Linked DNA regions of Parazoarcus communis. The protein of the gene in region 1 interacts with the protein of each later gene in a pairwise test. Links are inferred from orthologs where the notes say so. Each region holds a gene or a part of one and is shown on either strand. Other genes may lie near its edges.

The links.
Region 2: the proteins of recR (region 1) and recO interact in binary tests that used the Escherichia coli proteins (3 or more experiments, as listed by UniProt). The link is inferred for Parazoarcus communis from one-to-one orthologs.

The regions. Positions count from the first base shown.
Region 1 is NZ_CP022188.1:2,395,013-2,411,859, forward strand. The notes cover bases 8,526-11,492. They hold recR (recombination mediator RecR), read left to right. Parts: upstream 8,526-9,695; coding sequence 9,696-10,289; downstream 10,290-11,492. Other genes in these bases: dnaX (DNA polymerase III subunit gamma/tau), read left to right, coding at 8,526-9,336; CEW87_RS10965 (YbaB/EbfC family nucleoid-associated protein), read left to right, coding at 9,367-9,690; petA (ubiquinol-cytochrome c reductase iron-sulfur subunit), read left to right, coding at 10,476-11,069; CEW87_RS10980 (cytochrome b), read left to right, coding at 11,073-11,492. Outside these bases: CEW87_RS10930 (DUF294 nucleotidyltransferase-like domain-containing protein), read right to left, coding at 1-1,492; CEW87_RS10935 (BCCT family transporter), read right to left, coding at 1,584-3,215; CEW87_RS10940 (nicotinate-nucleotide adenylyltransferase), read right to left, coding at 3,366-4,775; CEW87_RS10945 (nitroreductase family protein), read right to left, coding at 4,842-5,663; CEW87_RS10955 (ZIP family metal transporter), read right to left, coding at 5,985-6,875; more of dnaX, read left to right, coding at 7,309-8,525; more of CEW87_RS10980, read left to right, coding at 11,493-12,341; CEW87_RS10985 (cytochrome c1), read left to right, coding at 12,338-13,078; CEW87_RS10990 (glutathione S-transferase N-terminal domain-containing protein), read left to right, coding at 13,186-13,782; CEW87_RS10995 (ClpXP protease specificity-enhancing factor), read left to right, coding at 13,850-14,320; CEW87_RS11000 (glycosyltransferase), read right to left, coding at 14,331-15,518; CEW87_RS11005 (hemerythrin domain-containing protein), read left to right, coding at 15,701-16,195; CEW87_RS11010 (D-amino acid dehydrogenase), read right to left, coding at 16,223-16,847. UniProt on the Escherichia coli protein: May play a role in DNA repair. It seems to be involved in an RecBC-independent recombinational process of DNA repair. It may act with RecF and RecO.
Region 2 is NZ_CP022188.1:3,701,856-3,716,112, forward strand. What follows is about bases 11,448-14,257. They hold recO (DNA repair protein RecO), read left to right. Parts: upstream 11,448-12,385; coding sequence 12,386-13,129; downstream 13,130-14,257. Other genes in these bases: rnc (ribonuclease III), read left to right, coding at 11,448-11,456; era (GTPase Era), read left to right, coding at 11,453-12,373; CEW87_RS16975 (pyridoxine 5'-phosphate synthase), read left to right, coding at 13,126-13,890; acpS (holo-ACP synthase), read left to right, coding at 13,901-14,257. In the rest of the region: fabF (beta-ketoacyl-ACP synthase II), read left to right, coding at 1-1,155; CEW87_RS16905 (protein YgfX), read left to right, coding at 1,178-1,633; nadB (L-aspartate oxidase), read right to left, coding at 1,623-3,212; RNA polymerase sigma factor RpoE, read left to right, coding at 3,470-4,069; CEW87_RS16920 (sigma-E factor negative regulatory protein), read left to right, coding at 4,079-4,621; CEW87_RS16925 (MucB/RseB C-terminal domain-containing protein), read left to right, coding at 4,618-5,586; CEW87_RS16930 (SoxR reducing system RseC family protein), read left to right, coding at 5,583-6,050; CEW87_RS16935 (DegQ family serine endoprotease), read left to right, coding at 6,047-7,456; CEW87_RS16940 (glutaredoxin family protein), read left to right, coding at 7,456-7,713; lepA (translation elongation factor 4), read left to right, coding at 7,767-9,563; lepB (signal peptidase I), read left to right, coding at 9,611-10,399; CEW87_RS16955 (DUF4845 domain-containing protein), read left to right, coding at 10,417-10,779; more of rnc, read left to right, coding at 10,779-11,447. UniProt on the Escherichia coli protein: Involved in DNA repair and RecF pathway recombination.

The DNA.
Region 1 (16,847 bases):
AGTCCTTGAAGAAGCCCAGCGGCGGGGTGCGCAGGAGCGCATTGCGTGCCATGCACGCGAGAAAGCGCGAGTTGCCCTTGGCCTTGCGGGAGATGAGGCGGCGCAGGCCATCGATCCATTCAGTCTTGCCCCAGACGCCATCGAGGTCGAAAAAGATGCCGCTGTTGAGCAGCGACTCCGGCGTCGGTTTCTCGATCCACTCGGTGAAGTAACGCTCCCACTCGCGCAGCGGCTGGCGCCACTTTGCATTGGTCGCCATCACCCCGCCGGTGCAGTAGGTGTAGCCGCAGCGCGCCAGGCCGTCGCTGACGAAGGCGGCCAGCGACTTGAAGTAGTCGTCGTGGCGTGCCGGATCGAAACTGTTGTCGAGCACCAGCGCGTTGTCCTGATCGGTGACGATGAGCTGTTCCTGTCTCGCCATCGAACCCAGCGCCAGAAAGCAGTAGGGGACGGGCGGCGGCCCAAGATGTTCCTCCGCGAGTTCGAGCAGACGCTGCTTGAAGCTGCGCCCGATCACCGCCATCGCGCTGCCGATCATGCGCGAACTCGCATCCTCGGTCACCATGCGCGAGAAGCAGGCGTGGACGTCGGCGGTGAGCGCCGCGAGTTCATCGACGCTTTGCTGGCGGAAAATGCTGCTGACCACGAACAGGCTGTTGCGCGACTCGTAGCGAATGATGTCCGACAGCGCGACCACACCGATCGGGCGATGATTCTTGAGCACCGGCAGATGGTGCACGTTGTTGCGCAGCATCTGCAGCATGGCTTCGAACACGAGCTGATTGTGTTCGACCCAGACCAGCTCCGACGACATGATGTCGGTGACCGGCGTGTCGTAGCTCAGGCCCTGCGACACCAGCCGCACGCGGATGTCGCGGTCGGTGATGATGCCGGCCATGCTTGGCGTCGACGACGCTGCATCGGACTCGTCGATGATCAGAAGTGAAGAGACCCCTTCGTCGGTCATGCAGCGCGCGGCATCCATCGCGGTCGAGCCGCGCCCGAGCATGACCGGCTCGCGACTGATCAGCACATCGACGGTCGCCGACATCAGCTGATTCGCGTCTTCGCGGCGGGACACGACCTGGCGCAGGCGGGTGCGGTCCTCGACTTCGACCAGATCGGCGAATTGTTCGTTGTTCTCGAACAGGTCGGTGAACACCGGCTCGGGGATCAGATAGACAAGGGTGTCTTCGAGCGCCGCAGCCGGAAAGCGTACCTGTTTGCGATGCAGGAGGCCGAACTCGCCGAAGTAACCGCCTTCTGTCAGACGGTTGTATAGCGTGCCGTTGCGGCGGAAGACTTCCACCGCGCCGCTGCGCACCACATACCAGGCAAGCGCCTCCTCGCCGAACTCGAGGATGCGGGCGCCGGCCTTGAAGTAGCGCACGTCCACCGACTGTGCGACGACGTGCAGGGTCTCTTCCGGCAGTTCCTGGAACGGCGGATAACGGCGCAGAAAATCAAGGATCTCTAGCTGTTCGTCCTGCATCTGAGTGGCCACGGTGAGTGTGAAAAAAAACGGGCGGGCACTTGTTCATCAAGCGCTCGCCCGGTTTGGCTGCCATGAGGCAGGCGTTGGGTCAGGAGGCCCTGGGCTCCGACGCCAGACCCTTGATCACCGATATCGTGGCAACGAGAAGCACGATGGTGAACGGGAAGCCGGTCGATACCGCCATCGCCTGAAGCGCCACCAGACCGCCGCCCAGAATCAGTGCAATTGCGACCAGGCCTTCGAAGGTGCACCAGAAGACGCGTTGCGGTGTGGGCGCATCGACCTTGCCGCCTGCAGCGATGACGTCGATCACCAGTGAGCCGGAGTCGGACGAGGTGACGAAGAACACCACCACGAGGATGATCGCGAGGAAGGAGGTGATCTGCGCCAGCGGCAGGACATCAAGCATGTAGAACAGTTGCAGCGGCAGGTCGGCGTTGGCCGCAGCCTCGTAACCGTCCTTGACCAGCTGGCTGATCGCAGTGCCGCCGAATACCGTCATCCACAGCACGCAGGCAAGCGAAGGCACGAGCAGCACCGAGACGATGAACTCACGTACCGTGCGACCACGCGAAACGCGGGCGATGAACATGCCGACGAAGGGTGACCAGGAAATCCACCACGCCCAGTAGAAGGCCGTCCAGCCCTGGGAGAAGTTCACGTCTTCACGGTTGATCGGATTGGCCAGTGCGGGCAGATACTCGAGGTAGGCGCCGAGGTTGTCGACAAAGCCGGTCATGATGGCCAGCGTCGGGCCGACCATGATCACGAAGGCAAGCAGAACAACGGCGAGCACCATGTTGATCTCGGACAGACGCTTCACGCCGGCGTCGAGTCCGGCCAGCACCGAAACCAGCGCAATGGCAGTAATGCCCACCACCAGCACGATCTGCGTGGTGTTGCCCAGCGGGATGCCGAACAGGTAGTTGAGGCCGGCGGCCGCTTGCGAGGCGCCGAAGCCGAGCGAGGTGGCGAGACCAAACAGGGTCGCGAGCACCGCGAGGATGTCGATCACGTGACCCGGCCAGCCCCACACGCGTTCACCGAGCAGGGGGTAGAACACAGAGCGGATCGTCAGCGGCAGCCCCTTGTTGAAGGAGAACAGTGCCAGACCCAGCGCGAGGATGGCGTAGATCGCCCATGGGTGCAGGCCCCAGTGGTAGATCGTAGCGGCCATCGCGAGGCGTGAAGCGCCCGCAGCATCACCGGCCGCGGCACCCAGCGGTGCCCAGTCGGTGCGCACGCCGTTCTCCATCGCGGTGCCACCGAGCGAACTGCCGAAGTGCGAGAGCGGTTCGGACACGCCGAAGAACATCAGACCGATGCCCATGCCGGCGGCAAACAGCATGGAGAACCAGCCGGTGTAGGTGTAGTCGGGTTTCGCTTCTGTACCACCGAGGCGGACCTTGCCCAGCGGAGAGATCGCCAGTCCGATGCAGACCAGAACGAAAATGTTGCCGGCGCCGATGAAGAACCAGTCGAGGTTCGAGGTCAGCCAGCCGCGCATGCTGCCGAACATGGGTTCGACCTGAGCCTGGAACATCAGGGTCAGGGCCACGAAGGCGATGACTGCGATGGCCGAGATTGCAAATACCCGGTTGTGGATGTCGAGGCCGAAGGGACCGACATTGACCAGGATGTTGTCCTGACCGATCTTGTAGTCGGTATCGATCGGGTTGACGTCACCGTCGGGGATCATGGGATCCCTTTTTTTTGTCATGGGAGGCTTCCTTGTTGGGGACGACTGAGAGGGGTGGATCGCCAGATACAAGGTACTAGGCTGATGCTACTTAGCGGCTGAAGTCTACCATGCATGAAAGTCGGCCTGCGCAGGTGCGACATGCGCCGATTGGGCTCATGACGCACCAACTCACTCGGAATCGAAGCCAAGCAGCCTTTGTTCGATGATCCGCTGAGTCACGCCCTCGGGTACGTCTTTCTCCCAGTTGCCCCGCCCGCGGCGAAGACCGGCGAGGGTTTCGGCGGCGTCGATCTCGAGGTGGCCGGCGTCCTGGGGTTCGATTGCGACCAGCTTGCCGTTCTCCTTGAGGTAAGCGAGCAGGTGGCGCAGGTGCTCGGGTACCGGGACGTTGTCGAGCGTGATCATTTCTGCCGCGCCGTGGGGGCGGGAAGGGTAGACGTAGACGTGCGTGTTGTCCGGGAACAGCTTGCCGAAGGCCTCGAGGATGCCGCCTTCGAGTCCGTCGTAGTATTTCTCGTCGAACAGCACTTCGAGATCGCGCACGCTCATGACGATGCCGATGGGTTTCTGCGTGTAGCGACGCAGGTAGGCGCGCAGGCGGAAGAAACGCACGTAGTCCGAGATCATCACCGTGTATCCCTGCGAGGCGAGCAGGTCGATGCGCGCAAGAAAATCCGCACCGTCGATGCTGTCGCCGCTGGCGAGTGAATTCATCGTGATCTCGGCCAGCGACAGGACTTCCTGTTCGGCCACCGCCGATTCCTGGCTGAACTGTTTTTGTCCGCCCAGCATCATGTCGATATTGACGCAGGTCACCGGCTTGAAGCTGCCACGGATGACCAGCATCGGCTTGCGGTAGAGCAGCTCGCCGGGCACGACAACCTCGCCTGCGGGGTTGAAGATGATCGCACGGGTCAGCCAGCTGCTGATCAGGTGCAGGTTCATCAGCCGGTTTTCGACTTCCTCGAAATATGGGCCGGAGAAGTGGATCAGGTCGACCTCGATACGCTCCGGGGAGAGTCCGTCAGCCAGGCCCTCGATCACCCATTCGGGCTGGTCGTGGTTGAAGAATGCGCCGTGGATCAGGTTCACGCCGAGAATGCCGAGGGCTTCGGACTGGAGGGCGTTGTCGTTGTCGAGCATGCGCACATGCAGGATCACGTCGCTCGGCTGCGCGCCCGGGTGAAGTTGCAGGCGGATGCCGATCCAGCCGTGGCATTCGTTCTTTTGCTTGAAGCTGCGCGCGGTAACCGTGGCTGCGTAAGCAAAGAAGGTGGTGTTCTTGGGGCGGACATGGGTGAGCCGGTCGACGACCTGAGTGAACTCCTTGTCCAGCATCTGCATCAGTCGTGCGCGACTGACATAGCGATCGACATGGCCGTAAATATCGTCGCTGACCGCCATGTCGTAGGCTGACATGGTCTTGGCCACCGTACCCGCAGCCGCACCGGCATGGAAGAAGCGGCGCGCGACTTCCTGTCCTGCACCGATTTCCACGATGGAACCGTACTTGAACTTGTCCAGGTTGAGGGCGAGTGCCTTCTGATCGGTCGAGAGGATGGTGTCGCGTTTGCGCATCGGGTCGGCTCCGTACGTTAGGACAGGGCGACGGACGCGAACGCGCCCGTCGCCGCAAGGCTAGGCTTATTTCAGTTCGAAGCCGCGCTTGTGCAGCGCTTCGACGAGGTGATCGCGGCCGGAAAGCGTCTCCGGGCCGGCGATTCTCTTGGCCGAGTGAATGGCCCAGGTACCGTGGACATTCATCTTCTGTTCTTCGTAGAAGCTCGCCATCGCCGCATTGTAGGCCTCGATGCCAGGCGCTTGCGCCGGCAGCGAATAGCGTTCGTGATGCATGACAACCGACTGTGGTGGGCGCGGCTTGACCGCAGCCGGTTTGGCCGGATCGGGCGTGCCCACGCACATGCCGAATACGGCGACAACGCGAGGCGGCAGGTTCAGCAGTTCTGCCACGGCTTCGGGCTTGTTGCGCATGCCGCCGATATACACCGTGCCCAGTCCGATCGATTCGGCTGCGGCGGCAGCGTTCTGCGCGGCCAGTGCCGCGTCGATGACGCCAACCAGGAACATCTCCATGTAATCGAGCGCAGCACTCGGGCGCTCGTTCGATGTCGCCAGGCCTTCGAGGCGGGCAAGGTCGGCAAGCCACACCAGTTGCAGCGGTGCATCGCGCACATGTGCCTGCCCCCCTGCGCATTCGGCGAGCGCTGCACGTGCGGCGGGATCGCGCACGGCCACCACGCTCCATGCCTGCAGGTTCGATGAACTGGAGGCCGACTGCGCTGCGGCGATGATGGCGGTCAGCTGGTCGTCGCTGACCGGGGTGGGCAGATAGCTGCGCACCGAGCAATGGCCAAGCAGGCTGTCGATGACCGGGCTCCAGCTTTGGGGGGCGGGCATGGCATTGCTGCCGTAACGGATGTCGAGGCGAGACTGCGTGTCGCTCATGTAATTGTCCTGTTCAATATGGGGGGGCGATTCGCCGGATTCCGTGTCGCAGCGCACTGCTGCGAGAAGGCTCCGAGTATACGTGCTTGAGGAGGTTCCGTTCATAGTGGCTGACGTTGCGGGCGATCACTGTTATAGTGCGCGCCGTGGCGGGTCTCCCCGCATTGCAGCGCGGTGAACCTGGTCAGGGCCGGAAGGCAGCAGCCACAGCCGTTCCCTGCAAGTGCCGGGGGTCGGGCTCGCCACCCTCATTCTAGAAAGGGCGTCTCCGAAAGGTGACGCCCTTTTTTCGTTCGTGCCATCCGACCCCGGCTGGTCGGTTCAGGCGAGGAGCGTGTCCATCAGCATCATGGCCACGAAGCCGATCATGAGGCCGCTGGTCGCCAGTGTTTCGTGCCCCTTGCGATGCGACTCGGGGATGATCTCGTGGCTGACGACGAACAGCATCGCGCCCGCAGCGCCAGCCAGCCCCCAGGGCAGCAATGCCGAAGACACCGTCACCATCAGCGAGCCGGCCACCGCCGCGATCGGTTCGATCAGTCCCGACAAGGCCGCAACCGCGAACGCGAGCAGGCGCGAATAACCGGCCGTTGCCAGCGCAATCGCCACGATCAGGCCTTCGGGGACGTTCTGCAGCGAGATGCCGGTCGCGACCGCGTTGCCGCTGCTGGCGGTTCCGCTGGCCACGCCGATGGCGAGCCCTTCCGGAATGTTGTGAACCGCAATGGCGAAAACGAAGAGCCATACGGCTGTCGCCGACTTCGATCCGTCCGGTGCGTGGGTGTGCGGCAGCATGCGATCCATTGCCAGTAACAGGCCGGCGCCGAGGGCGAGTCCTGCGGCAACGAGCAAGGCGGCGTCGGTGCTGCTCGCGCCTTGAACCTGTGCGGCGCTGAAGGCCGGTATCAGCAGTGAAAACACACTGGCTGCAAGCATGACGCCCGCGCCGAATCCGAGCAGCATGCCTTGCATGCCGGAACTGATCCGGCGCATGACCAGCAAGGGGACGGCCCCGAGCGCGGTCGCGGCGGCGGCCATCGCCCCACCCGCAACCGCGTCGGCGAGCGGACCGTCGAGCGCCGTCAGTCCGGACGCGATGCGGGTGGCCAGCAGACTGAAACCGATCAGGGCGATCAGCCAGCCGCCGGCGGCGCGCAAGGCGCCCGCTGTGCTGTTGGGCTGGAAATGCAGTCGGGCAACTCGAGCGATCATGGCAGTACCTCCCTGAATCTTTGCCCGGGCGACGTGTCAGGGCGCAGGCTTAGTATGGCCCTGGTGTTTCTATAGTAAAAATTGAACGTAATGATTGATGTGATAGGTGGGTGGTATCGGCATCGTGCATTCAGGCCCTTGAGTGCAGCGGCCGGCAGCGCATCCGAGGGAAGGGGGGGCTCAGACTGTGTAAGCGAAATCGGCACAGATCTCGCGCAGGGTTTCCAGCAGTGTCTGGTAGTTGAAGTTCGATGTGGTCATGGCTTTCTGGTCTCCGGGGTGTCCGTTGTCTGGGTTACGGCGCCAGAATAAGCGGCGTCTTTTGATAGCGCCAATCGATTGAATGTATTGTTTTGATGGTTGTTAATTATCGAAGGGTCTTGCCATCAAGCTCTCCCGGAGAGCCGGGGTTGCTCTGATAGAATCGCTGCCCATGAGCTATCAGGTTCTCGCACGTAAATGGCGGCCGAAGTCCTTCGGTACGCTGGTCGGACAGGAGCATGTGGTCCGCGCGCTTTCGCACGCGCTGACCACCGGCAGGCTGCATCACGCCTGGTTGTTTACGGGAACGCGGGGGGTGGGAAAGACCACCATTTCGCGCATTCTTGCCAAGGCGCTCAACTGCGAGACCGGTATCACCGCCGAACCGTGCGGCGTGTGTGACGCCTGTCGGGCGATCGACGCCGACCGCTTCCCCGACTACGTCGAGATGGATGCCGCGTCCAATCGCGGTGTCGACGACATGGCGGCCTTGCTGGACAAGGCGGTCTATGCACCGGTGCAGGGGCGCTACAAGGTCTACATGATCGACGAAGTGCACATGCTCACCGGCCATGCCTTCAATGCGATGCTGAAGACGCTCGAAGAGCCGCCGGAGCACGTCAAGTTCATTCTTGCGACGACCGATCCGCAGAAGATTCCGGTCACCGTGTTGTCGCGCTGTCTGCAGTTCAACCTGAAGCAGATGCCGCAGGGCAGTATCGTTGACCATCTGTCGGGTGTGCTTGCGGCCGAAGAGGTTGTGTTCGAGCCCGGCGCGCTGCGCCATATTGCCAAGGCGGCAAACGGTTCGATGCGCGACGCGCTGTCGCTGCTGGATCAGGCCATTGCCCACGGCGCGGGGAAGGTGGTCGAGGAGCCGGTCACGCACATGCTCGGCACGGTCGGAGACGACCACCTGCATGCATTGCTCGATGCGCTCGCAGCGGGTGATGTCGCCGCGATGCTGGCGGTCGCCGACGGCATGGAAGCACGCAGTCTTTCTTTCGATGCAGCGCTGCAGGCACTGGCTTCGATGCTGGGTCGAATCGCGCTGTTTCAGTTCGCACCTGGCGCCATTTCCGACGACGTAGAACGTCAGCGTCTGGCACCGCATGCCGAAAAATTCGATGCCGAGTTTCTCCAGTTGGCGTACCAGATCGCGATCCACGGTCGCGACGAGTTGGCGCTGGCGCCTGACGAATACACCGGCTTCAGCATGACGCTGTTGCGTTTGCACGCGTTCCGGCCTGATCAGCCTGCTGCGATGGGCTCTCCTGCGCTTGCGGGGAGCGGCGGCAGCGGCGAGGCGAGGACGGTTTCACCGGTTTCTGGGGGGGCTGAAACGCGTCCGGTTGCGGCTGCGACACCGGCTTCATCCGCAGCCTCCGTCGCCGAGCGCAGTGCGGCACCATCGCCCGCGCCTCAGCCGGTCTCGCCCCCACCTGTCTTGCAGCCTGCCATGACCGCGCCGGTCGAAAGAAAGCCCGAGCCGCAGCCTGAGATCAAGCCGAAGGTCGAGTCTGGGTCCGGCCCAAAGCCGGCCAGTCGCGACCTGGCGCCCTGGGAGGATCTGCCGCCCGAGGCGATGATGCATGACGACGCGTATTCGGGGGGCGCCAATGCCTTCGACGACGAGGCGGATGCAGCGCCCGCGGTTCCGGCTCCGCCAGCAACGCCTGCGGATAAGGCTGCCGCGCGACCCGAGGCGTCTGCGCACACGCCGGCGCCTGAGTCGCCGATTGTTGTGCCAGGCGCACCTGCAGCGACTCCTGCGCCGCGGGATGCCCACGCTGATGCCGATCTGGCTGCCGCATTTGCCGCAAGTGACTGGCGCACGGTGGTCCGGTTGCTCGGTATCGGTGGGCTGGTGCGCGAGCTTGCGCAGCACTGCGAGTGGGTCGAATGTGTCGATGACCTGCTGGTCCTGCGCCTGTCCGATACCCATCGCCATCTGCTCGACATGAACCGGGCTGCGGTCGAGCGCGTGCAGGACCAGCTTGCGTCCGCACTGTCGCGCCCGCTCAGAATTCGGGTCGATGTCGGTGCAATCACCGGCGAGACACCCGCCCAGCGTGATGAAATCGAGCGTCGCGCGCGCCATGCGGTCGCGGTGGCTGCGCTCGAAAGCGACCCCTTCGTGCGCGAACTGATCGAGCGCTTCGATGCCACGCTGGTCGAAGCCACAGTCAAACCCTTCTAACCATCCATCTCACTTTGGGGAGTTGTCACCATGATGAAAGGCGGTCTCGGAGGCCTGATGAAACAGGCCCAGCAGATGCAGGAAAACATGAAGAAAATGCAGGACCAGTTGGCCAGCGTCGAAGTCGACGGCCAGTCCGGTGCCGGCATGGTCAAGGTCGTCATGACCTGTAAGTACGATGTGCGCCGGGTCTCGATCGACGACTCGGTCATGGACGACAAGGAAATGCTTGAGGATCTCGTCGCTGCGGCTGTCAATGACGCCGTGCGCAAGGTCGAGAGCACCACTCAGGAGCGCATGGCCGGCTTTACCTCGGGCCTGAACCTGCCGCCCGGATTCAAGCTGCCGTTCTGATTCCAATGCAGCCTTCGAGTCTTGACGAACTGATCGACGCCCTGCGTTGCCTGCCCGGGGTTGGCCCCAAGTCGGCGCAACGCATGGCCTATCACCTGTTGCAGCGTGATCAGCGTGGCGCAGGCCGCCTGGCGCGTGCGATGGGTCATGCACTCGAAGTGCTGCGTCATTGCGACCGCTGCAACACCTTCACCGAAGAGGCTGTGTGCCAGCGCTGCGCCAGTCCGCGGCGTGATGCCAGTCTGCTGTGCGTGGTCGAGATGCCTGCCGATCTTGCGATGATCGAGCAGACACAGTCCTATAACGGGCTGTACTACGTCCTGATGGGGCGCCTGTCGCCTCTGGACGGCGTCGGGCCGCGCGAGCTGAAGCTCGACAAGCTCCTTGCCCGGGCGGGCGATGGCAGTGTGCGGGAAGTGATTCTTGCCACCAACTTCACCAACGAAGGTGAGGCAACCGCGCATACACTTGCCACCTTGCTGGGCGCGCGGGGACTGTCCGTGAGCAGGCTGTCGCGCGGTGTGCCGGTGGGCGGCGAGCTTGAGCATACCGACATTGGCACGATCGCCCAGGCCCTGGTCGAGCGACGGGGGCTTTGATGGCTGATATGGTGCGCCGCGGCATGTGCGGGGCCTTCGAGGCGTCGTCCGGCGTGCGCAGGGGCTTGAAATCCTTGACTGCTCAAGGTCTTGAGCGGTCTATGGCTTTCTCTGTTGCAGTGAGTTCGCTATAATCCTTGGGTTTTTGTATCCAGGTCTTTCGTTTTCCATACTGGGAAGAGGGTCATGAGCGTTGAACAAAAGATGGACAGCGGTCGCCGCACATTGTTGCTGGCAACGTCTGCCGTAGGTGGCGCTGCCGCCGTGGCGACGGCAGTGCCGTTCGTTGCCAGTCTGACGCCGTCCGAGCGCGCCAAGGCAGCAGGCGCGCCGGTTGAGGTGGATGTGGGCAAGCTCGCTCCGGGCGAGATGATGACGGTCGAGTGGCGCGGCAAGCCGGTCTGGGTGCTCCGTCGCACCCCCGAGATGTTGGAGGCGCTTGCGAAAGCCGAACCCAACCTCAGCGACCCGGGTTCGGAGAAGCAGCAGCAGCCCGAGTACGCAAAGAACCAGCACCGTTCGATCAAGCCGGAGTATCTGGTCGCGGTCGGTATTTGCACGCACCTCGGTTGCTCGCCGTCGGAGAAGTTCAAGCCGGGCGCGGAAGCAGGCATGTCTGCTGACTGGCCGGGCGGTTTCCTGTGCCCCTGTCACGGTTCGATGTTCGATCTGGCTGGCCGCGTGTACAAGAGCATGCCGGCGCCGGACAACCTCGAAATTCCGCCGCACAAGTACCTTGCGGACACCACTATCCTCGTTGGCGACGACGGAAAGGCGTAAGTGATGACGACCAAATCTCAAGCCTTGCTGAACTGGGTCGATGAGCGTTTTCCGCTGACCTCGTCGATCAAGGGTCACCTGACCGAGTACTACGCACCGAAGAACTTCAACTTCTGGTATTTCTTCGGCTCGCTGGCGCTCATGGTTCTGGTGATCCAGATCGTGACCGGTATCTTCCTGGTCATGCACTACAAGCCCGATGCCTCGCTGAACGCAGCTGGTGTGCCGGTGGCTTTTGCCAGCGTCGAGTACATCATGCGCGATGTGCCGGGTGGCTGGATCATCCGTTACCTGCACTCGACCGGTGCCTCCGCATTCTTCATCGTGGTCTATCTCCACATGTTCCGCGGTCTGCTCTATGGCTCGTATCGCAAGCCGCGCGAGCTGATCTGGATCTTCGGTACCCTGATTTTCCTGGTGCTGATGGCCGAAGCGTTCATGGGCTATCTGTTGCCATGGGGGCAGATGTCGTTCTGGGGTGCGCAGGTGATCGTGAACCTGTTCTCGGCCATTCCGCTGATCGGACCCGACCTGTCGCTGGTGATTCGTGGTGACTTCGTCGTTTCGGACGCCACCCTGAACCGCTTCTTCTCCTTCCACGTCATTGCCGTGCCGCTGGTGCTGATCGGCCTCGTTGCTGCCCACATCGTGGCGCTGCACGAAGTCGGCTCCAACAACCCGGACGGTGTGGAAATCAAGAAGAAGAAGGACGCCAACGGCATCCCGCTCGACGGCATTCCCTTCCATCCGTACTACACGGTCAAGGACATCGTCGGCGTGGTGGCCTTCCTGTTCTTCTTCAGCGCAGTGGTGTTCTTTGCGCCTGAAGCAGGTGGTTACTTCCTCGAGTTCAACAACTTCCTGCCGGCCGACCCGCTGGTGACCCCGCCGCACATCGCGCCGGTGTGGTACTTCACGCCGTTCTACTCGATCCTGCGTGCCGTGACCTATCCGCTGTTCGGTCTCGACGCCAAGTTCTGGGGCGTGGTGGCGATGGGCGCATCGGTGGTGATCATTGCCTTCCTGCCGTGGCTGGACCGCAGCCCGGTCAAGTCGATGCGCTACAAGGGCGTGATCTTCAAGGGCGCTGTTGCGATTTTCGTGGTCTGCTTCGCCATTCTCGGTTACCTGGGTGTGCTCCCGCCGACCCCGGGCCGTACCCTGGTTTCGCAGATCTGCTCGGTCCTGTACTTCGCCTTCTTCCTGGCCATGCCGTGGTACAGCAAGCTCGACAAGTGCAAACCCGAACCGGAAAGGGTGACTTTCAAATGAAATCGCGTGTAATCAATTTCATCAAGCGTGCCGCTGCCGTCGTGCTGTTTGCGCCGGCAATGGCGATGGCTGCCGGTGCTGTTCTGCACCTCGACAAGGCGCCGGTGAGCACGGAGCCGGCTGCGCTGCAGCACGGTGCCAAGCTCTTCGTCAACTACTGTCTGAACTGTCACGGCGCTTCTTTCCTGCGCTACAACAGGCTGCAGGACATTGGTCTGTCCGAGGAGTCAATTCGCGACAATCTGATGTTCACCGGTGAAAAGACCGGCGATCTGATGAAGATCTCGATGCGCCGTGAAGAGGCCAAGCAGTGGTTTGGCGCAGCGCCTCCCGACCTGACCCTGGTTGCACGTGCCCGTGCTTCAGAGTTCGGCAGCGGTGCCGACTGGCTCTACACCTACCTGCGCCAGTTCCATCGTGACCCGAACCGTCCGACGGGCTGGAACAACCTGGTTTTCCCGAACGTCGGCATGCCGCACGTGCTGTGGGAGCTTCAGGGTGAGCAGGTGGCGAAGGCCGGCGAGCATGGTTCGACGCTCGAACTGGTCAAGCCGGGCAAGCTGACCGCCGAAGAGTACGACAATGCCATCGCGGATCTCGTGTCCTACATTGTCTGGATGGGAGAACCCGTCGCCGAGAAGCGCAAGACCATCGGCATGTTCGTACTTGCCTTCCTTGCAGGTTTGTTCGTTCTTGCGTTCGCGCTGAAGAAGAACTACTGGAAGGATATTCATTGAGCGGATCGGTGAATGGCCGTAAGGCCTGACACTCGCTTCTCTCCAGACGCACCGCGCAAATCAATGCGTGGTGCGCTTTTGTTTTTTGCATCCGGAGTCGCAACATCATGATGAATCTTTATTCCGGTACGACCGATCCCTTCAGTCACCGTTGCCGGATCGTGCTCTTCGAAAAGGGCATGGATTTCGAGGTGATCGATGTCGACCTCTACAACAAGCCCGAAGATATTGCGGTCATCAACCCCTACGGCCGAGTGCCGGTGCTGGTGGATCGCGATCTCGTGCTGTACGAGTCGAACATCATCAATGAATATATCGACGAGCGTTTCCCGCACCCGCAGTTGATGCCGCCGGATCCCATCCTGCGTGCGCGTGCGCGGCAACTGCTGCATACGTTCGAGCACGAACTGTTTGCTCACATCGCTGCACTCGAGGCCAACCAGAAGGGCGTGGACAAGACCCGTGCTCATGTGCGCGACCACCTGACACAGCTCGCGCCGATCTTCACCAAGCAGAAGTTCATGCTGGGCGACGAGTTCTCCATGCTGGATGTGGCGATTGCGCCCTTGCTGTGGCGTCTTGAGCACTACGGAATCGAGCTGCCGAAAGCGGCTGCTCCGATGATGAAGTACGCAGAGCGCATTTTCAGTCGTCAGGGTTTCATCGACGCGCTGACGCCTTCCGAGAAGGTAATGCGGCGCTGACATGAAGACGCCTGGACCGGCTGGGGCGCGTCCCCTCCGGTCGGGCGGAACTTAGGACACGCAAGACATGGTATCCACCAAGCCCTACCTGGTTCGTGCCATCTACGAATGGTGTTCTGATCAGGGTTTTACGCCCTACCTTGCCGCCCGGGTCGATTCCAGCACCCGTGTGCCACCCGGCTACGCCAAGGACGGCCAGATCGTGCTCAACGTCGGGTCGGACGCGACCAACAAGCTGTCGATGGACAATGAGTCGATCAGCTTTCAGGCGCGTTTCAATGGCTCGGTGCAGCACATCCTGATTCCGATGAGCAATGTTCTTGCCGTCTATGCGCGCGAGAACGGCCAGGGGATGGCGTTCGAGGCGGACATCGATGAGGGCGAGCCGTTCGAGGAAGATGCTGCGGATGACGCCGATGCGACCGGGCTCGAGCTTGCGCCGGAGCCTTTGGCATCGTCCGAGCCGTCCGAGTCGCCCAAGTCCGGTGACGATCGCCAGCCGCCCCCCCGCGGCGGGCATCTGAAGGTCGTCAAGTAATACCCACCCGTCAGGCGGCGCTCAATTGCGCAGCCTGACGTTGGTGATCTGCCACCCACGTCTCGTACAGCGCGCCAAGCCGCCGACTCATTTCTTCGGTGTGCCACTGTTGTGCATATTCCCGCGCATCGACGCCCAGCTGCTGCAATTGCCGGCAGTCGCTCAGCAACTGGCCGACGACCTCCGCGAACCGGGCCGGGTTGTTTGGTGCGATCCTGCAGCCCTGTTGTGGCGCAAGGATGTCTACGGTCCCCATTTCGGCAAGGGCCACTACCGGCGTACCCAGTGCCATCGCTTCCAGCAGTACCAGTCCCTGCGTTTCGGTGCGCGACGCGAACACAAAGACATCTGCGGCCCGATAGCAGTCGTGCAATTCGTTGTGACGGTCGAGGTAGCCCAGGAAGCGGATGTGCTCGCTGAGTCCTGCACGTTCGACCTTTGTTCGCAGGCTGCCCAGTGCAGGGCCTTCACCGGTAACGAGCAGCATTGCAGCGGGTTCGGTCTTGCGCAATTCGCCCACCATGTCGATGAGGAAGTCGATGTTCTTCTCGTGCGCCACCCGACCGACAAAGAGCAGCAGACGCCTGCTTTTGGGGATGTCGTAGCGCTGACGGAAGTGACAGCCGTCACCGCCGTGGAACTGGTGTTCCGGAATACCAGTGGGGAGGATGTGTACGGGCGCATTCACGCCATAGCCCGCCAGTGTGTCGGCCATCGCTCGCGAGGGCACGATGACGGCGTCGAGTCCGTTGCATTGCTGGCGCGAGAATCGTCTTGCGGCGCCACGCAGCCATGCGCGTGGCACGAAGGGCACGTAGTGGAAGAGATATTCCTCGAAGAAGGTGTGATACGTGCCGACGCAGGGAAGGTCGAGCGCCTTCGCCAGTTCGAGTCCGGCGTAGTGGGCCACGAACGGGGTGTGGATATGTACCAGGTCGAAGTGCTGCTGTTTCAATGATTCGATCTGCTCGCGGATGGCGCTGCGCCGCATCATCCGGTCCTCGGGGTCGAGGGGGATGAAGCGCGAGGGAATCCGGATCAGGTCGTCCGTGCTCCTGCCACCGTCCTGCGGATAGGCGGGAGCAATCAGGCTGGAGTGGATGCCGTGTGCCTTGAGTGAGTTGCGGAAGGTCTCTATCGATGTGCTGACCCCGTTTATGCGAGGGAAGAACACGTCTGAAATCATCAGGATATTCATGGTCTGTGCCGGTTGCCGTAGGCCCAATCTAGTCTGTTCCGATGACTGCTTCATTGCAGACCTCGGGTGAGGATGGGTTGTTACAGTTTCCGGTTGACCCACATCATCGGTCCGGTGACGATTCTGCGTTATAAAGCGGCACCGCAAGGCCCGCGCGGGCCGATGTTCAGGAGAATGCAAGGATGGCACTGATGCAATGGAACGAGCAGCTTCAGCTCGGTCTCGGAAAGATGGACAAGACCCACGAGGAGTTCGTGAGCCACTACAACGCCGTTGTCGAGGCGGCGCCCGAGCAGTTTCTAGCGCGGCTCGATGACTTCATCGCCCACACCGAAGCACACTTCGATCAGGAAAATCGCTGGATGGAGCAGGTGAACTTTCCCGGTTGCCACCGTGCGGAACACGACCGGGTGCTGGTGGTGATGCGTGACGTTCGCAACCGCATTGAGCGCGGTGATGCGTTTCTTGGCAAGCGCTTGATGGAGGAGTTGCCGGCCTGGTTCGATAATCACGTCAGCGGCATGGATGCCGCGCTGGCCTTTCATCTGGACAGTATCGGATTCGACGTCGAGACCGGCGTGATTACCCCGCCTGAGGGTGACTGCAGCGGCAGTGCAAACGCAGGCGGTTGTGCCTGTACGTCGGCGCCTGCCCGGGCCGGCGCCGAACAGGTCTAAGCCACGCCCCGCGATACCCCTGCAGTGTCAGGGGTGTCGGACGGGGAAGCGCACTGTCGGTGCGCGCCCATGCATCAGGCCCGCGAGAATCTCGGCCGAGCCGCAGGCCAGGGTCCAGCCCAGTGTGCCGTGACCGGTGTTGTACCAGAGGTTGACGCCGCGGCCCTTGCCGATGATGGGCAGGTTACTCGGGGTGGCGGGGCGGAGTCCCGTCCACAGTTGCGCCTGTTCCGGGTCGATTGCGCCTGGCAGCCGTGTCCGTGCCCAGTCCAGAATGGCACGGCCGCGTTCTGGATCGATCGTGAGATCGAAACCGTTGAGCTCGGCAGTGCCGGCGATACGAAGCCGGTCTCCGAGACGGGAGCAGACGATGCGGCGGGACTCGTCGGTCAGGCTGACCTGCGGCGCCCGCGCGGGATCTGCAACCGGTGCTGTAATCGAATAGCCCTTCACCGGGTAGATTGGCAGGCGCTCGCCAAGCGCATGCACCATGAGGGGGCTGAAGCTGCCGAGGCATACCACATAGGCGTTCGCGGTCAGGGTGCCAGCCCGCCCTTCACGGTCACGCACCTCGACACCGTCGATCAGGCCGCCGGTGTGGGTCAGGCGTTCGATCGTCGTCTGATAGTGAAACTGCACGCCGTCGCGCGCA
Region 2 (14,257 bases), 1.3 Mb from region 1 along the record:
CTGATTGCCGGCAAGAGCGGCATCGGCCCTATCACCCGTTTCGATGCCAGTGCCTTCTCGGCCCGCATTGCCGGTGAAGTCAAGGATTTTGACGTCACCACCTATCTTTCCGCCAAGGAAGCTCGCCGCATGGATGTCTTCATCCATTACGGCATGGCAGCCGGCATTCAGGCGATTCGGGATTCCGGAATCGAGGTGACAGCAGCAAACGCCGAACGTATCGGCGTCAATATCGGGTCCGGCATCGGCGGCTTGCCGATGATCGAAGATACCCATGCGGACTTCGTTGCCGGTGGTCCGCGCAAGATCTCGCCGTTCTTCATTCCTGGCACGATCATCAACATGATCTCCGGCAACCTGTCGATCATGTTTGGCATGAAAGGACCGAACATCGCGGTCGTGACCGCATGTACCACGGGGCTCCACGCCATTGGCCTGAGCTCGCGCATGATCGAATATGGTGATGCCGACGTGATGGTTTGCGGTGGTGCGGAATCCACGGTAACCGAACTTGCTGTCGGCGGCTTTGCGTCAGCAAAGGCGCTGTCGACGCGCAACGACGACCCCGCCACGGCCAGCCGTCCCTGGGACAAGGGTCGCGATGGTTTCGTGCTCGGCGAGGGTGCGGGCGTGCTCGTGCTTGAAGAATATGAGCACGCGGTCAAGCGTGGTGCCAAGATTTACGCGGAGCTTTCCGGCTTCGGCATGAGTGGTGATGCGTACCACATGACCGCACCGGACACCGATGGTCCGCGGCGCAGCATGGTTAATGCACTGGCAAATGCCGGCATCAACGCCAGCGATGTGGATTACCTGAATGCACATGGCACGTCGACTCCGCTCGGCGACAAGAACGAAACCGAGGCAATCAAGCTTGCTTTTGGTGTGGATGCTGCGAAGGGCCTGGTGGTGAACTCCACCAAGTCGATGACCGGGCATCTGCTTGGCGGTGCGGGCGGCCTTGAGTCGATCTTTACCGTGCTGGCAGTGCATCATCAGATCTCGCCGCCGACGATCAACATCTTTGAGCAGGACCCGGAGTGTGATCTGGATTACTGCGCAAACGAAGCACGTTCGATGAAAATCGACGTGGCAATGAAGAACAACTTCGGTTTCGGCGGGACGAACGGAACCCTGGTGTTCCGCAGGGTATAAATCTGGGTGGGCGGCGACACTCATGGTGTTTCCGCTCTCCTTGACGCTCCGAAGTTCTCGAGGCGTACTGGCGTCAGTTTTCGTAACACATTGTGCTGCGGGGCTGGCGCTTTTTCATGCCACTCACTCGACCTGGTTGCTTGCGGGTGGTTTCGGACTGATTTTTCTCTCGGCGCTTGCTGCCTGGCGTGGCGAACTCAGCAAGCGAGGTGTCGTTCTTGCCCTTCAGGCAGATGGCGCCGTTATCCTGAAGCACGGCGACGACGGCGCGCCCGTATTTGCCCGTACGCGGCAGGATCTCGTCGTGTTCTCGGGTGTGGCCTGGCTCACGCTGGAGTTGCCCGATACACGAAGGGTGGGCCGCAGGCGGATGCGACTGATGCTGGTGAGATCGAATCTCCATCCGGATCAATGGCGCAGCCTGCAGATCTGGCTGCGCCATCGTGCGCTCGTTGTGCCTGCGGCGCCTAGCGCTTGAGCTTTCGCGGTCGCAGTACGGTGTCTCGTGCGCGGGGAAGGGTGTCGGGGAAGTCGCTGGAATGGTGCAAACCCCGGCTCTCCTTACGTTTCAGTGCGCACTGCACAATCAGGTCTGCAGTTACCACCAGGTTCCGGAGTTCGATCAGGTCATTGGAGACGCGAAAGTTCGAGTAGTACTCGTGAATTTCGCGCTCAAGCAGGCGAATCCGGTGCTGCGCACGCTGCAAGCGCTTGGTTGTGCGTACGATGCCCACGTAATCCCACATTGCACGGCGGAGTTCCGCCCAGTTGTGCGAAATCACGACTTCCTCGTCGGCGTCCGTTACTCGGCTCTCATCCCATTCGGGTAGCAGATAGATCGGCTTGTTGGCGTTGGCGAGAATGTCCTGCGCCGCAGCTTCGCCAAAAACCAGGCATTCAAGCAGGGAGTTGCTCGCCAGACGGTTGGCGCCGTGCAGGCCGGTGCCGGCTGATTCTCCGACGGCGTAGAGCGCCTGCACGTCGGTTCGTGCCGACAGGTCGGTGACGATGCCGCCGCAGGAATAGTGTGCTGCGGGCACGACAGGAATTGGCTCACGGGTGATGTCGATGCCAAGTTCGAGGCAACGCGCGTGAATATTCGGAAAATGGTTGCGCAGCCAGTCTGCTGGCTTGTGACTGATGTCCAGATAGACGCAATCAAGGCCGCGCTTTTTCATCTCGAAGTCGATTGCCCGCGCGACGATGTCCCGCGGCGCCAGTTCTTCGCGAGGGTCATGCTCAGGCATGAAGCGGGTGCCATCAGGCAGGCGAAGCAGGCCACCTTCGCCGCGGACCGCTTCCGAGATCAGGAAGGACTTTGCCTGTGGGTGGTAGAGGCAGGTCGGGTGGAACTGGATGAACTCCATGTTCCTGACCCGGCATCCTGCACGCCAGGCCATCGCAACACCGTCACCAGTCGCAACGTCGGGGTTGGTGGTGTAGAGATAGACCTTGCCGGTGCCGCCGGTCGCAAGCACCGTACTGCGGGCGCTGAACGTGACAACATGCTCCTGACGGATGTCGAGCACGTACGCACCGACACAACCGGTGTCGGGACGACCGATCTTCTCTCCGAGCACGAGATCGATGGCGATGTGGTGCTCGTAGATGTCGATGTTCGGATGGGCGCGAACCTCTTCGCTCAGTGTGGCCTGAACGGCTGCACCGGTCGCGTCTGCGGCGTGGATGATGCGCCGGTGTGAGTGGCCGCCCTCGCGGGTCAGGTGGTAGCCCAAGGCTGACTGGTCTTCCCGTGTAAACGGTACCCCGCGATTGATCAGCCACTCGATGGCCCTGCGGCCGTGTTCGACAACGAACCGAGTGGCGGCAGGGTCGCACAGGCCGGCGCCTGCAGTGAAGGTGTCCTGGATGTGCGCTTCGATGCTGTCGGTGGTATCCAGCACCGCAGCAATACCGCCTTGCGCCCAGGCACTTGCGCTGTCGGCAAGCTCGCGTTTTGTGACGATGGCAACCCGCAGGCGGTCGGCGAGTCGCAGTGCGAGCGACTGACCTGCGGTGCCGCTCCCCAGAATGAGAACGTCGTACTGTTTGTGCAAGATGGCGGCCAAACGAATGGGTGAAGCTGCCGAATATATCACGCAGCCACGGGACTGGGCGGCTGCGAGCCTTTCGTCATGCCCGATGCCGCTTTTCATGTCTATCGAATGGCGTAAGGGAACCGATACCCCTGTTACCTTCTGAACTAATTTTACGGCTGCCGGTCTTCAACCACAGAGCTTGATTTTGCTGTGCCTGCGGGCGGTCGCTTATACTTTGGCAGATTAATCATTCTCCGAAGAAGAACAGACCCCCAATGAGCGATCGTGAAATCGATCAGCAGCTGGTCGAACGCGTACAGCGTGGCGACAAACAGGCCTTCGGCTTGCTGGTAAGCAAATACCAGCGAAAGCTGAACCGCCTGCTGTCGCGCCTGATTCGTGATCCGGCCGAAGTTGAAGATGTGGCCCAGGAGACATTCATCAAGGCTTATCGTGCCTTGGGCTCGTTCCGGGGTGAAAGTGCTTTTTATACGTGGTTGTACAGAATCGGTATCAACACCGCGAAAAACTACCTTGTATCGCAGCGGCGCAGGGCGCCAACGTCTACTGGGTACGATTCGGAAGATGCCGAGACATTTGAGGATGGTGATCAGCTTCGTGACAACAACACGCCAGAGCGCTTGTTGATGACGAAGCAGATTGCCGAGACGGTGGACGAGGCGATGGCCGGGCTGCCCGAAGAGTTACGAACAGCGATCATGCTGCGCGAACTTGAGGGGCTCAGTTATGAAGAGATCGCCAACATCATGGACTGCCCCATCGGGACGGTTCGCTCCCGGATTTTCCGTGCGCGGGAGTCGATTGCTGAACGACTTCGGCCGTTGCTCGATACGGCTCACGACAAACGTTGGTAGGTGGCTGGCATGAATGAAAAACTTTCTGCACTGATGGACGGTGATCTTGATAATCAGTCTGTTCGCCTGATGGTCGACCGTCTGAATCGCGAAGACACGCTGAAGAAGGACTGGGATGTTTACTGTCTGATCGGCGATGTGATCCGCGGGGAACAACAGGGCGCACCCGATATGGTCGCCCGCGTGATGGCGGGGCTTGATGACGAGCCCACCGTGCTCGCGCCGCGTGCGATGCCCGCTGACGCGCCGCGCCGCGCGGTGTGGCAATCCCTGATGCCGATCGCGGCCTCGGTGATGGGCGTTGCTGCAGTCGGGCTGGTTGCGGCAACCATGTACACCGGCGATGCGGGCATTGCCCAGGTTGCTGCCGTGCCTCGTGTACTTACGATGGCGCCGGTTCAGACTGTTTCGGTGGCTGCGCCGGCGGCTGCAGAGACCCGCCATCGTGAGTACCTGTTCGTGCATCAGGCTTCCACGGGTGCGGGGCCGATGCCCAGCGCGCTGCAGTACGTCAGGACAGTGTCCGCACAGTCCGAGGAAACCACCCGATGAGGTTCTGGTTTTTTGCGGTAGGCCTGTGTTCGCTGTTCTTCCAGACTGTCGCCAGTGCCGAAGCACCTTCGGACCCGCTGACGTGGCTGGGCAAGATTTCAACAGCCAGCCAGCGCCTTAATTACGTTGGTACCTTCACCTACCAGTCGGGCAAGCAGATCGAGACCTCCCGGATTGCGCATCGCGCCAATGGTGAAGGCGAGTTCGAGCGTCTAGAGGTACTCGACGGCAGTCCGCGTGAGGTCATTCGCAGTGCAGGCGAAGTGCGCTGCGTGCTGCCCGAGCAGCGGACGGTCATCATCGATCAGCCCGGCGGCCGACGTGTCTTTCCAGCGCGTCTGCCGGCCTCTTTCAACGGGCTTGCCGAAAGCTATCGTATTCGCAAGGGTGAACGTGGGCGTGTAGCCGGTTACGAAGCACAGTCCATCATTCTGGAGCCAAGGGACGACATGCGTTATGGCCACGTATTGTGGGCAGAAATGCAGACCGGACTTTTGCTCAAGTCACGAATGGTGGACGCGCGCGGCGAAATGATCGAGCAGTTCACGTTCAGCGATCTTCGTATCGGCGGGGACGTGGATGGCGCGCTGCTCAAGCCGCGCTTCAGTCAGGGTGAGGGCTGGCGTGTGGTCAGTGTGCGCGGCGACGAGATCAGCAAGGCTGACGCCGGTTGGCAACTGCGTACGCCGATCACCGGTTTTTCGCTCAATTCGGTGGTGCGGCGTTCACTCGGTGCTGACCGGGGCGATGCGGTGCATATGGTCTTCAGCGACGGGCTCGCAGCCATCTCGGTGTTCATCGAGCCGACCGGACCTGAAGCCGCGGCCAATGTCGGCGCGTCGTCGAGCGGGGCAATCAACGTATTCAAGCGCACTGTCGGCGCGCACGTCGTGACGGCGCTGGGCGAGGTACCGGCCCGCGCAGTGCAGCGACTGGCCGAGGGCATCGAAGCGGTGTCGCGATGATCGAGGCGCCTGCAGAAGTCGTTCGCGTCGATGGGGGCACGGCCTGGGTTCGCCTGAGTGAGAAGCAGGGTGGATGCGGGCGCTGTGACGAGCCTGGCGGCTGCCGCTCGATGCGAATCACGGATACCTTCGGTTCCCCGAATCAGGTATTTACCCTCGACGACCCCCTTGGATTGCATCCCGGCGAGCGGGTCAGGATCACGATCCCCGACGGTGCACCATTGCGGGCCGCACTGCTCAGTTATGGGCTTGCGGTCCTGCTGATGCTCGGTGGTGCGGCAGCCGGAAGCCTTTTTTCCGACGCAGGTCAGGCCGACCTCGGGGCTGGCCTGGGCGTGCTCTGCGGGCTGGGGCTTGCCGTATTCATCAACCGCCTTCTGGCGCGCAGTCGTAACTGGCGAGGTGGCCTGAGAATGACTTTGTCCCGCGACCTGACCGCCTGCAGTCACGCTCACCACTCATGATCCGGATACTTCGTATTACGCTGCTGGCACTCCTTCTGTGCGTGCCTGCCGCACCTGCGCTTGCAGTCGTCAATCTGCCGGACTTCACCGCGCTCGTGGAACGCCAGGGAACGGCGGTGGTGAATATCAGCACGATATCTAATACGACCCAGAAAGCGCGCGCTTTTCCCGAGCTGGACGAGGGCGATCCGATGTTCGACTTTTTCCGTCGGATCGTGCCGCGCCAACCGCGAACCCCGCAGCGCGAACCCGACAACGAGTCGCTCGGCTCGGGTTTCATCATCAGCAGTGACGGTTTCATTCTGACCAACGCCCACGTCGTCGAAGATGCCGAGGAAATCCTCGTGCGTCTGGCGGACAAGCGGGAGTATCGAGCCCGCGTGATCGGGGCGGATGCACGCAGTGATGTAGCGCTGATCCAGATCGAGGCCAAGGGCCTGCCAAAGGTCACCCTGGGCGAGCCGGATCGGCTCAAGGTCGGAGAGTGGGTTCTGGCCATCGGCTCACCCTTCGGTTTTGATCAGACGGTCACCGCCGGCATCGTGAGCGCCAAGGACCGCAGTCTGCCCGACGAGAACTTCGTTCCCTTCATTCAGACCGACGTTGCGATCAACCCGGGTAACTCTGGTGGGCCCTTGTTCAACCTCAAGGGCGAGGTGATCGGCATCAATTCCCAGATCTACAGTCGTACTGGCGGTTTCATGGGGCTGTCGTTCGCGATTCCGATCGATGTTGCTATGGATGTGCAACAGCAGTTGCGCACGCACGGGCGCATTCAGCGCGGCCGAATCGGCGTGGCCATCCAGGAGGTTACCGTCGATCTGGCCGAGAGCTTTGGTCTGCCGAAGGCATCCGGTGCGCTCGTCAGTGCGGTCGAACCCGATAGCCCCGCTGCGAGGGCGGGGGTGATGCGCGGCGACGTGATCGTGAGATTCGACCGCCGCGACGTAGACAAGTCGAGTGAGCTCCCACGTATCGTTGCCGCGCGCCGCCCCGGTACCCGTGCAGACATGCTGGTGTATCGCGAAGGTACACCGAAGGAGCTGAAGGTCACGCTTGGTGAATGGCGTGATCCGCAGACGCCCCGTGTGCGCAAGACCAGCATGCCGTCAAACACCGGAAACCGGCTGGGCCTGGTGCTGGTCAAGCCGCCGATGATCCGTGGTCGTGATCAGGTTGCGGCACAGGGCCTGATGGTCGATCGCGCTGAAGGCCCAGCGGCCCGTGCATCCCTTCAGGTCGGCGACACCGTGCTGGCCGTCATCGTGGGTGGCAAACAGACCTCGCTCGCTGCGCCTGAAATTTTTGATCGCATCGTTGCGGAACTCAAGGAGGGGCAGCAGTTGAGCCTGCTCGTGCTGCGCGGTGAGGCCAGCTCCTTCGTCAGTCTGCGTGCCGGCAAGTGATGCGTGAGCTGACCGTACTGAGCCGGGAGTGGTGCCATTTGTGCCACGACCTGGTCGCGGCCCTCAAACCCATTGCAGCAGAACTGGGCTGGACGGTGGAAGTCATCGATGTCGACCTCCATCCCGAACTCGAGGCTCGTTGGGACGAACTTGTCCCCGTTGTACTCCACGGTGAGCACGAACTCTGCCACTACCATCTCGATGAAACGGGTGTCCGTGCCTATTGCGGTGCTTTTCCGCTAGAATCCGACGCTTGACGAGGCCAACCAATTCCAGAACGGGTGCCGAAAGGCACCCTTTTTGCGTGCGCATGCAACATATCAGAAACTTCTCCATCATTGCTCATATCGATCACGGCAAGTCCACGCTGGCCGATCGACTCATTCACTTCTGCGGCGGGCTCTCCGACCGCGAGATGGAGGCGCAGGTGCTCGACTCGATGGATATCGAGCGCGAGCGCGGCATCACCATCAAGGCGCAGACTGCTGCGCTGCACTACAAGGCGAAAGACGGGAAGGTCTACAACCTAAACCTGATCGACACCCCGGGCCATGTGGACTTTTCGTACGAAGTGAGCCGTTCGCTGGCCGCGTGCGAGGGCGCCCTGCTGGTGGTCGACGCATCGCAGGGGGTTGAGGCGCAGACGGTCGCCAACTGCTACACCGCGCTCGACCAGAACGTTGAAGTCGTGCCGGTCCTGAACAAGATCGACCTGCCCGCAGCGAACCCGGAGAACGCCCGTCAGGAAATCGAGGACGTCATCGGTGTCGATGCCGCCGAGGCGATCCTGTGCTCGGCAAAAACCGGTATCGGCATCGAGGAAGTGCTCGAGGCCGTCGTGGCGAGGGTGCCGGCGCCGCGTGGTAATCCCGACGGGGCCTTGAAGGCGCTCATCATCGACTCGTGGTTCGATAACTACGTCGGCGTCGTGATGCTTGTGCGTGTAGTCGACGGCATACTCCGGCCCAAGGACAAGATTCTGCTGATGTCGAACGGCGCGCAGTATCCCTGCGAGCAGGTCGGCGTGTTTACGCCGAAGTCGGTCAGCCGTGATCACCTGGCTGCTGGCGAAGTGGGTTTCATCATTGCAGGCATCAAGGAGCTCGAGGCCGCAAAGGTCGGTGATACCGTCACTCTCGCGAGCAAGCCGGCCGCCGCGCCTCTGCCGGGCTTCAAGGAAATCAAGCCGCAGGTGTTTGCCGGTCTGTACCCGGTTGAGTCGAGCGAGTACGACCAGTTGCGTGATTCGCTGGAAAAGCTCCGCCTCAATGACGCGTCGCTGCAATTCGAGCCCGAAGTGTCGCAGGCGCTGGGCTTCGGCTTCCGCTGCGGATTCCTCGGTTTGCTGCACATGGATATCGTGCAGGAGCGTCTCGAGCGCGAATTCGACATGGACCTCATCACCACTGCACCGACGGTGATCTATGAGGTCGTGCTCAACAGCGGCGAGGTCATCCAGGTCTCGAACCCGTCGAAGCTGCCCGAACCGGGCAAGTTCCAGGAGATTCGCGAACCGATCATCACTGCAACGATTTTCCTCCCGCAGGATTACGTCGGTCCGGTCATCACCCTGTGCAACCAGAAGCGTGGCTCGCAGGTGGACATGCGATATCACGGACGCCAGGTGCAGCTGATCTACGACATGCCGATGAACGAAGTGGTGATGGACTTCTTTGACAAGCTCAAGTCGGTTTCACGTGGCTATGCGTCGCTCGACTACGAGTTCAAGGAGTACATCACGGCCGATCTGGTCAAGCTCGACCTGATGGTCGGTGGCGAGAAGGTCGATGCACTTTCGGTGATCGTTCACCGGGTCAACGCGGCGTTCCGTGGCCGCGAGTTGGCAGCCAAGCTGCGTGGCCTTATTCCGCGCCAGATGTTCGATGTCGCGATTCAGGCCGCGATCGGTGCGAACATCATCGCGCGCGAGACGATCAAGGCTTTGCGCAAGAACGTGCTGGCCAAGTGTTATGGCGGCGACATTTCGCGGAAGAAGAAGCTGCTCGAGAAACAGAAGGAAGGCAAAAAGCGCATGAAGCAGGTCGGAAACGTCGAGATTCCGCAGGAAGCCTTCCTTGCCGTGCTGCGTACGGACGAAGGCAAGTAAACCTGCAACCAGGCGTCTCAGCGGCGTCGTAACTGACTGGAGTCTGCGTGAATTTTGCTTTGATCCTTTTTCTATTGCTCGTTGCCACAGGTGTGTTGTGGGCCTTCGATCGATTCCATGCACGCAAGCAGCGCGCAGCGGGTGCCCCGTCTCCGTGGTGGGTCGAGTACGGTGCGAGCTTCTTCCCGGTGATCGTGATCGTCTTCGGGCTGCGCTCGTTCATCGTCGAGCCGTTCAAGATTCCGTCCGGCTCGATGATTCCGACCCTGCTCGTGGGCGATTTCATTCTGGTGAACAAGTTCACCTATGGCATCCGCCTTCCGGTGATCAACAAGAAGGTCATCGACATTAACGATCCTGAACGTGGTGATGTCATGGTCTTCCGCTATCCGGCCGACCCTTCGATGGACTACATCAAGCGCGTTGTCGGTTTGCCGGGCGACAAGGTCGAGTACATCAACAAGCGCCTGCGCATCAACGGTGAGGCAGTGCAGACCGACGAGGCGGGCAGCTACCTCCATCCGGACCGTCTCTACTACTCGCCACAATATGTCGAGAAGCTTGGAAGTATCGAGCACAACGTGTTGCTCGAGCGCGAAGCCCCAGCCTTTGTACCCCAGGTGCTGAATTACCCCAACCGGGACAACTGTACATATACTAGCAGCGGCGTGACCTGCACTGTGCCCCAAGGGCATTACTTCGTCATGGGCGACAACCGCGATGCCAGCAGTGACAGCCGTGTCTGGGGGTTTGTGCCGGACGAGAACATTGTCGGGCGCGCCTTTTTCATCTGGTTCAACTTCAATGACATGAAGCGAATCGGTCGCTTCCACTGATGACGGGGAATGTAGTCATGACTCAATCTCGCCAGCGCGGCCTCAGCCTGATCAGCGTGATGATTGTCGGCGGCCTGCTCGCTTTCGTACTGCTGATCGCCTTTCGCACGGTTCCTGCAATCAACGAATACATGGCGGTCGAGCGCATCGTGAAACTCGTTGCCGAAGAAGGGGACGGTGGCGCGACCCTCACTGAAATGCGCCGCAGTTTTGACCGCCGTGGTCAGATCGACGACGTGTCCTCCGTTACCGGCACCGATCTGACAATCAGCAAACTTGCGGGCAAGGTCGTTGTCGAAGCTGAGTATTCGCGCAAGGTGCCCGTGGCCGGCAATGTCAGTCTTCTGTTCGACTTCCAGGTTTCGAGCGCCGGTAGCTGATGTCGGAGTTCAATGAAAGGCTGCAACGCAAACTCGGCCACGTTTTTTCTGATCCGGAGTTGCTGCAGCAGGCACTGACACATCGCAGTTTTGGACAGCTAAACAATGAGCGCCTCGAATTTTTGGGTGACAGCGTACTCAATTGCGTGACTTCGATTGCGCTTTTCGAGCGTTTTCCCGACCTCAAGGAAGGGGAGCTGTCTCGGGTTCGCGCTTCGCTGGTTCGACAGGAGGCGCTTCATCGTCTGGCGGTGGACCTGCAGCTCGGCGACTGTTTGCGGCTGGGCGAAGGTGAGCTCAAGTCAGGCGGCTTCCGGCGTCCATCCATCCTTGCGGATGCGGTCGAAGCCATTATCGCGGCGGTGTTTCTGGATGCCGGTTTCGAAGCGGCCAAGGCCGTGATCGACCGCTTGTACGTGCCACTGCTTGCAGAAGTGAATCCGGCGGCACCGTCGAAGGATCCGAAGACGGCGCTTCAGGAGTGGCTACAGGGCCGAAAGATTGCTTTGCCCACCTACACCATGGTGCAGGTACTCGGCGAAGCACATGCGCAAGAGTTTGAAGTGTCGTGCGAGGTGCCGAAGCTTGCCGTGCGTACGGTCGGTCGCGGTACCAGCCGCCGTGCTGCGGAGCAGCAGTCGGCCCAGCTCGCACTGACAAAATTGAGGAAGAAATGAATACAACGCCGGACAAGGACGAACCCATCGACAAACCAGACTTTCGTGCTGGCTTCGTCGCCATTGTCGGTCGGCCCAACGTCGGTAAATCGACCTTGCTCAACCGTCTGATCGGGCAGAAGATCAGCATCGTGTCGAGCAAGGCGCAGACTACGCGCCACCGCGTGACGGGCATCCTGACAAACAAGGACGCGCAGTTCATCTTTGTCGACACGCCGGGCTTCCAGACGCAGCACCGCAATGCACTTAACCGCTCGATGAATCGCACGGTGTCGCAGGTGCTCTCCGATGTCGATCTGGTGTTCTTCGTGGTTGAAGCCGGGCGCATGGGCGATGACGACAAGCGTGTGCTCGAAGTGATTCCGGAAGGCGCGAAGGTGGTGCTGGTCATCAACAAGGTCGACCAGCTCAAGGAGAAGGCGCGCCTGCTTCCGTTCATCGAAAGCGTGCGCGGGCTGCGCGACTTCGTCGAGATCGTGCCGTTGTCGGCCGAGCGCGGCAACAACTGCGACACCCTCATCAGCGCGGCAACGCCGCTGCTGCCCGAAGGCATCGCCATGTACGAGGAAGACGAGATCACCGATCGCAGCGAACGCTTCCTTGCGGCCGAGTTCCTGCGTGAGAAGCTGTTCCGCTTGCTTGGCGACGAGCTGCCTTACGGCATTGCGGTGGAGATCGAAAAGTTTGAAACCGAGGGGCGACTGCGCCGTATCCATGCGGCGGTCATTGTGGACAGGGCAGGGCACAAGGGCATCGTGATCGGCAAGGGCGGCGAAAAGCTCAAGCGCATTTCGTCTGAAGCTCGTGTCGAACTCGAGAAGCTGTTCGACGGCAAGGTGTTTCTCGAGGTGTGGGTCAAGGTCAAGAGTGGCTGGGCCGACGACGAACGTGCGCTGAAGAGCCTCGGGTACGAGTGAGCACGCGTCGACGTGGCGCTGAAGCAACGTATCGAGCAGCAGCCGGCATGGGTGTTGCACACGCTACCCTGGCGTGAAACCAGCCTGATCGTCGAAGTGTTTTCGCTCGAACATGGCCGCGCAGCGCTTGCGGCAAAGGGCGCACGGCGGCCGATGTCTGCCCTCCGGGGCGTCCTGATGGCGTTTCAACCCCTGCTCATGGACTGGTCGGGCGGGGGGGAAGTGAAGACGCTGATCCGTGCTGAGTGGCGTGGCGGGCAGCCGCTCCTGACCGGGCGTGCCTTGCTGTGCGGCTACTACCTCAATGAACTCATGCTCCGCCTCACGGCGCGGGAAGATCCGCACCCTGCGCTGTTCGAGGCTTACGAAACCGCCGTCACTGCGCTTGGCCGCAACGAAAGCCTCCCGCCCATTTTTCGTCGTTTCGAGCTCACGCTGCTGCAGGAACTCGGCTACGGCATTGCGCTCGATTCCGCCGAGGACGGGGCGATCCGGCCCTCCGGGCGCTACCGCTATATAATCGAACGAGGCCCTGTTGCCATCGATCTGGCAGCCAACGCGGATGAGATCGAGGCATTCGGCGAGGACGATCTGCCCGTCAGCGGGCAGACCCTGCTCGACATGGCAGCAGACGATTTTTCTCGCACCGAAACACTGATCCAGTCAAAGCGGCTGTTGCGTGCGCTGATAAACCACTACCTCGGCGGGCAACAATTACAGTCGCGCCGGGTACTGAAGGAGTTGCAGGAACTGTGATCGAACTGGGCGTCAACATAGACCACGTCGCCACGTTGCGGCAGGCGCGTCGCACCTGGGAGCCCGACCCGGTATGGGCCGCGGTCGAAGCGCATCTGGGTGGAGCCGACGGGATTACCGTGCATCTGCGCGAGGACCGGCGCCACATCAACGACAGTGACGTGCGCCGCTTGCGCGAACTCACGCAGGTAAAGCTCAACCTTGAGATGGGCGCAACCGACGAAATGGTGGACATCGCCTGCGGCTTGAAGCCAGAGATGGCGATGCTGGTACCTGAAGGCCGGCACGAAGTCACCACCGAGGGCGGACTCGACGTGCTGGCACAGGAAGCGCGACTCAAGGACGTTGTCGGTCGGCTTGCTGATGCCGGAATCGTGACCAGCGTCTTCATCGATGCAGAGTTGCCGCAGATCGAAGCCGCAGCGCGGATCGGTGCGCGCGTGTGCGAGATCCACACCGGGCCATATGCGCACGCCTTTCATGATGCCGGCCGCGATTCCGAAAGCCCGGCGGTACTGCTCGAACTCGAGAAGGTACGGCGTGCGGGCGAGGCGGCGTGCGGATTAGGCATGCGCTTCAATGCAGGCCACGCCTTGAACTATTACAACGTCGAGCCGATCGCCCGCCTTGCCGGTGTGCGCGAGCTTCACATCGGTCATGCAATTGTCAGCCGTTCCGTGTTCATTGGTCTGCGGGCTGCCGTTGCCGAAATGAAGCGTCTGATCCGCGAAGCCGCGGCTCATGCCGCTCATCGGACGTGATACCGAGCCAATGATCCACGGGGTAGGGACCGATATCGTCCGCGTCGAACGTCTGCGGGAGGCGCTTGAGCGTCACGGCGAGCGCTTTGCACTGCGAATTCTCGCCGAGTCCGAACGTGATGCCTGGCGCGCGAGCCAGGACCCTGCCCGGATGTTGGCCAAACGTTTCGCCGCCAAGGAGGCGTTCGGCAAGGCCCTTGGCACCGGCGTTGCGGTGCCGGCCACATTGCACGCCGTCGCGGTCGCGCATGACGAGCTCGGCAAACCGCTGCTTTCATTCGACCCGCGTCTGGAAGCGTACATGAGCGAACGCGGCCTGCATGCTCACCTCAGTCTTTCTGACGAAAACGATTACGTCGTTGCGTTT